Regions from separate parts of the Anoxybacillus ayderensis genome, predicted to be linked through region 1. Evidence: riboswitches for the same ligand, from Rfam matches in the RefSeq annotation. Region 1 holds a riboswitch; the other holds the start of a gene.

Region 1 (3,195 bases):
TAACTGAGACTTTAATATTCGTTTCATAATTTCGATAGCAGGAACACGCTCTTTACTTAACGCTCGATGATTCACACACTCCTCATATTTTTCACGGAACGAACCAGCTCCGCGTTCTTCATCATAAAAGTCTTCCAATCCTAATGGGTTTCCATTTTTATCTTTCCATCCCATTACTTTTTTCACTTCATGTGGGTCAAATAAATACCAATCGCCACGCTTTTCGACTTGTTCCATAAATAAGTCAGGAATGCATACGCCATAAAATAAATCATGAGCTTTTGTTCGTTCGTCTCCGTTGTTTAGCTTCGCGTCTAAAAACGAGAAAATGTCTTTATGCCAAACGTCTAAATATACCGCGATGCTTCCTTGTCGCGTACCGAGTTGGTCAACCGATACAGCGGTATTGTTTAATTGGCGCATCCAAGGAATGACGCCAGAGGAGACGCCTTTAAATCCTTTAATATCGGAATTGCGCGCACGAATTTTTCCTAAATATACGCCAATTCCTCCACCGCCTTTTGATAGACGAGCGACATCCGTATTCGACTCATAAATGCCAATTAAACTATCGTCTACTGTATCAATAAAACAACTCGATAATTGACCATATGACTTCCCAGCGTTTGCGTAAGTTGGCGTAGCGACGGTCATATATTGATTAGATAACGCCCAATACGCTTCTTTCGCTAGTGCCATTCGTTTTGTCGGATGTTCATATGCCATTAATGTTAAAGCAATCGTTAAAAAGCGCTCTTGGGGCAGTTCGTAAATCTCGCCGCTATACCCTTTCGCTAAATAGCGATCAACGAGCGTTTTTAATCCGATGTATGTAAATAGCTCGTCCTTTTTCGCGTCGATCCATGTGCTCGCTTCTTGCAGTTCTTTTTTCGTATATCGTTCTAATAAAAAAGAGTCGTAAATGCCGAGATCAACAAGCATTGTTTGCAATTCATAAAAGTAGCGATATGTGTCGGATACATCATAGCCACGATTTTTAGCTGCTTCGTCGTATAGCTGTTGCAAATAAAGACGAGCTGCAACAAACGTCCAATCCGGCTGTTCTACTGTGATTTCATCAAGCGCATTTAAAATGAGTTTATTCATCATATCGTTGTATCGCTGCGTATGGGCAAGTGCCCGGACAGTACGTTCGATGTATCGCTCGCTCGCTAAGTGCGGAAAGTCTTTGAAAATAGGAAACAATAATGTGCGGATCGTTTCTTCATTTACTTCTGTTTGTTGTTTTATGTACACCATATAACATCCCTTCCCCTAAAAAATAAAAACATCCGCTCTCGTTGAGCGGATGAAACGATGGAAAAAGGCATGCTTTCACCATCGTTTCATCTTCTCAATCCCCGAAGAATATGAAACGATACAAGGAAGGCAGGTCTCCTGACTCGCGCTTCTTCCTACTTTGGATTCCTTCCCATATATGCGCCTGAAAAGCTGACATATACAGTGGTGTTGTTTCCATTTCGTCTGCGCACACAGTTGCGGGGACAGCTCTGGATTCGCACCAGATTCCCTATTAAGTCCGTTCGGACACCTTCACTTGCCGGTTTCAATATATAGTTGTTGTTTTGTTTATTCATCACAATATGTTGTATAAAAAGGTTTACGTTTAAAACTATAACGAAAAATTTCAACATTTGCAATCATTATTTTTCATCATTTGCTAAATAGCGCCGGTCTTTCATAAACAGCCGCCAAAAATAAATGAAACCTGGAAATAAAATTGCAAAGCCGACGATGTACGTCACAAAAAGAGCACGAAACGTATTCGGATGCGTAAATCCGGATTCGATTGTCACATTCGGATAAATCATATACGGTAAATGAGCTTTTCCGTATGCGTAACTTGCACAAAAATATTGCAAGACGATGGCTACAACCGCAAGGCGTGGCATTCCACGTCCGTTTTTCTTTTTCCATGATGGAAGAAAAAGCGCCCCACCAGCTAAGAGAAATAACATGACAGAAGCGGCAAGCCACGGCCAACGTGCAATCATTCCGTCATATAGCCAACGCGCTTCATTTCGCATCGTGACCATAATGAGAATAGAGGAGAGCAAAGCGAACGGACCGATGATGAGCGCATCGCGGCGATAAATCGTATACGCTTCGATTTCATTTGCTTCGTTTGAGTAGTCTGCTAATAAAAGCGACGAAAGAAAGAGTGTACTTGTAATCGCAAAGGCGATAAACGCATATTCATGTGGGCTTGTAAATAGGCGATCGAGCCGAAGACGATTGACATCATTCATTGTTTCAACAAAAGACCCGTGTGTAATTGGTAACACGCTAATTAAAAACGCTGGAATAAGCAAACCGCTTATGCCAGAAATGTAAACGAGCACTTTTTCATATTTAGGAGCAACGTGTGAAAAGACGAGGAACGCACTACGTACAGTAAGCAAAAGTAAAATAATGCTTCCCGGGATAAGTAAAATGGTTCCAAGCATAAACGTTGCTCCAGGAAAAAAGCTGACGAGCGCCACGACGATGGCAACGATAAAGACGTTCGTCACTTCCCATGTCGGCGACAAATATCGGTTTGCGATTTTCGTTGCTTTCGTTTGTGGACGATTGATATATACCATTGACCAAAACCCTGCTCCAAAGTCCATTGTCGCCATGACCGCGTAAATAAAAATAAATCCCCATAAAATTGAAATGGCAATTAATTCATCTGTCATCATCTTGCTCCTTTCTACATGTGCGTAGATAAGTGTTGTTCAATCGGATGGCGGCGGAAATACGAGCGCAAGACGAGCACGACCGCGATGAGTAAAAATACGTAAATGGACGTAAACAGAAGAAAAAGCGTTCCTAAATTTGTTGATTGTGTTACAGCTTCTGCCGTTGTCATCATGCGATAAATGACCCAAGGCTGTCTCCCTGTGCAAGCAAAAATCCAGCCAAATTCAATGCCGAGAAGAGCGAGCGGTCCAGCAGTAACAACTGTCCACATAAACCAGTTCGGAAATATGTGTTGTTTTCTTATGCGATGCCAAACGAATCCGACAATCGAAAGAAGGAGAAGAAACATGCCAATTCCGACCATTGCATTAAAAAGTGTATGGACAAACAACGGTGGCCACCATTCTTCTGGAAAATCATTTAACCCGACAACGACGGTATCGAAACGATTGCCTGCTAAAAAGCTAAGCAACCATGGAATTTCAATTC
Region 2 (3,195 bases), on a different contig from region 1:
TAATCAAATGGGACGGCAGTTGCAGTTTCATATTAATGCGTTAAATCAAGAAAAGGAGCAGTTAGCAAGCATTTTAAGTAGCATGGCCGATGGTGTCATTACATTCAATCGAAACGGTGAAGTGCTCATTACAAATCCACCAGCTGACCGATTTTTACAAGCGTGGTATTACGAGCAAGGGCAAAGCGATAATTTATTGCCACTTCCTCCCGAAGTGAATGAATTGTTTACGAAAGCGGTAGTGGAGGAAAAAGAACAAGCGATAGAAATGGCTTTACAAGGTCGCAATTGGGTCATTGTTATGACGCCGTTATACAACGGCAAGGTCATTCGGGGAGCCGTTGCGGTGCTTCGCGATATGACGGAGGAACGACGGCTTGATAAGTTGCGCAAAGATTTTATCGCAAACGTCTCGCATGAGTTGCGCACGCCGATTGCGATGTTGCAAGGGTATAGTGAAGCGATCGTCGATGATATTGCCGCGACAGATGAAGAGAAAAAAGAATTGGCAAAGGTGATTTATGACGAATCGTTGCGCATGGGTCGTCTTGTGAACGATTTGCTTGATTTAGCGCGCATGGAAGCAGGTCATTTAACGCTCCATGAAGAACAAGTGCCGCTTAGACCGTATATCGAGCGCATCATTCATAAGTTTCAAGCGTTAGCGAAAGAAAAAGGAGTTCGTTTGCTTGTTGAAATGAACGATGAGCTCATCGTTTCGTTCGATCCCGACCGCATTGAACAAGTGTTGACGAATTTAATTGATAATGCGCTTCGTCATACAGATAACGGTGGCGAAGTACGTGTTATTGTCGATGCGGGGGAAGAAGTCGTGCGCATCTCTGTGCAAGATTCTGGCTCAGGCATCGCAGAAGAAGATTTGCCTTTTGTGTTTGAGCGTTTTTATAAAGCGGATAAAGCGCGCACGCGCGGTCGCTCAGGTACAGGTTTAGGTCTTGCGATTGCGAAAAACATCGTTGAAGCGCATAAAGGAACGATTGCTGTCCATAGCAAACTAGGAGAAGGAACGACGTTTACGTTTACATTGCCATTGAAATAGAAATTTTTTATTGTCATCAGCGATATTTTTCGCTATGATAGAAACGTAGAAATTGTTCGACAATTACATACATTCGTTGCAAAAAGGTGTCGAACGGGCAACCTAGTAGACTTAATAGGGAATCTGGTGCAAGTCCAGAACTGTCCCCGCAACTGTAAATGCTGACGAAATGAAAATCGCCACTGTACAATTTGTACGGGAAGGCTTCAAAGTAGGATGACGCATAAGTCAGTAGACCTGCCTTTTTGCACCGTCATTCGCGTCTTCGGGGAGTGAGACGGCGAAACGACAAGGGGAAGTTGTTGTCTTTTGTTGTTTCCAGCTCATTCCATTTGGAATGAGCTTTTTTATTTGATATACATAAAAGGGGGAAAAACGATGAAGAAATGGAAACAATATGTGTGGCTTCTTGCGCTCGTATTGACGCTCGGATTAGCAGCGTGCAGCAATAACGCGGAGCCAGCAAAAGAAACGAAGCAAGAGGCGAAAACAGAGGAGGCTGCATTTCCGGTTACGGTAAAAGATGCGGTTGGCGATGTCACAATTGAAAAAGAACCGACAAAAATTGTTTCGCTCATTCCGAGCAATACAGAAATTGCATACGCGTTAGGGCTTGGTGACAAAATTGTCGGTGTAAGCGATTTTGATAACTATCCAGAAGATGTGAAAAACAAAGAAAAAATTGGTGGTATGGAGTTTAATGTTGAAAAAATTATTTCACTTCAACCAGACGTTGTGCTTGCGCATGCATCAAGCGCTCACAATTCTGAGGAAGGATTAAAGCAATTAAAAGATGCGGGCATTACAGTTATTGTAGTGCCAAACGCCACATCGTTCAACGATGTATATGCGTCGATTGAACTGATCGGGAAAGCGACAGGGAAAGAGAAAGAGGCAGCCGATGTTGTGCAACAAATGAAGCAAAAAATTGATGCCATTGCTGAAAAAGCAAAAGAAGTAAAAGAAGAAGCAACCGTTTGGGTGGAAGTTTCTCCTGCACCTGAAATTTATACCGCTGGAAAAGGAACATTTATGGATGAAATGTTAACGATCATTCATGCAAAAAATGCAGCAGGCGATCAAGAAGGATGGCCGATGTTTACAGAAGAAGATGCAGTGGCGCTAAATCCAGATGTCATTATTACAACATACGGTTATTACACACCGAACGCTGTCGAGCAAGTGCTCGCTCGCCCAGCTTGGAAAGATGTCCCTGCAATTAAAAATAAACGAGTATACGATGTCAATTCTGATTTAGTTTCTCGTCCGGGACCACGTTTAGCTGAAGGGGTCGAAGAAATTGCCAAAGTCGTTTATCCAGACATTTTTAAATAATTACATGAGCGCATTGCTTATTGCAACGTTTGCTTTGTTGTTAGGGGTATCGATTGGATCACAATCGATTCCCTTTTCTTCTATATGGGAGACGCTATTACATCAGTTGTTTCATACGCCGACAAATGTTCCTGCCACCGTTTCGCAAATTATTGTTGCGATTCGTTTACCGAGAGTCATACTCGCCTTTCTGATCGGGGCATCTTTAGCACTTGCAGGGGTAGCGTTTCAAGGACTTTTGAAAAACGTTCTGGCCGATCCGTATACCATCGGGGTGTCGTCTGGGGCAGCCGTTGGCGCCGTGCTTGTCTTTTTCTTTCAGCTTCAGTTTTCGATTCTCGGACGTTTTACGCTCCCGATCGTCAGCATTATATTTGCGCTCGTGACATTATTGTTTGTTTTATTATTTGCACGGCTTGCGGAACGAAATATGGCGATGGAGACGATTGTTTTAATCGGCATTATCATGAATGCGTTTTTCGGTTCGCTCATTTCGCTTATGGTCGCTTTTAGCGGCGAAGAGTTGCGTCAAGTTATTAGCTGGCTCATGGGGAGCGTCGCGATGCGCGGCTGGTCGTACGTGTCTTTATTTGTTCCGTTTTTTATCATCGGTTCTCTCGGTTTATTTGCACATATTCGCGAGTTAAACGCCTTTTCATTCGGTGAGCGGGTCGCTGCCAATATTGGCGTACATTTGTTACAAAAAAAGCTAGCGATTTTACTTAGCGCTTCCTTGCTTACAGGAGCGGCGGTAGCTGTATCAGGAACGATCGGATTCGTCGGGCTCGTTATTCCCCATA

The links. A riboswitch is a leader RNA that binds a small molecule or an ion and turns the genes downstream of it on or off. The one in region 1 is predicted to bind cobalamin.
Region 2: linked by a shared signal. The riboswitch ahead of HNR63_RS10790 (ABC transporter substrate-binding protein) and the one ahead of HNR63_RS06785 (ribonucleoside-diphosphate reductase subunit alpha) in region 1 are both predicted to bind cobalamin.

Annotation. Positions count from the first base shown of each region.
Region 1 covers NZ_JACDUV010000004.1:24,704-27,898, forward strand. The annotation lists gene HNR63_RS06785 (ribonucleoside-diphosphate reductase subunit alpha) at 1-1,260, opposite strand, end outside; cobalamin riboswitch at 1,371-1,571, opposite strand; gene HNR63_RS06790 (cytochrome d ubiquinol oxidase subunit II) at 1,665-2,702, opposite strand; gene HNR63_RS06795 (cytochrome ubiquinol oxidase subunit I) at 2,717-3,195, opposite strand, start outside.
Region 2 covers NZ_JACDUV010000007.1:36,222-39,416, forward strand. The annotation lists gene HNR63_RS10785 (ATP-binding protein) at 1-1,060, shown strand, start outside; cobalamin riboswitch at 1,128-1,319, shown strand; gene HNR63_RS10790 (ABC transporter substrate-binding protein) at 1,439-2,395, shown strand; gene HNR63_RS10795 (FecCD family ABC transporter permease) at 2,361-3,195, shown strand, end outside.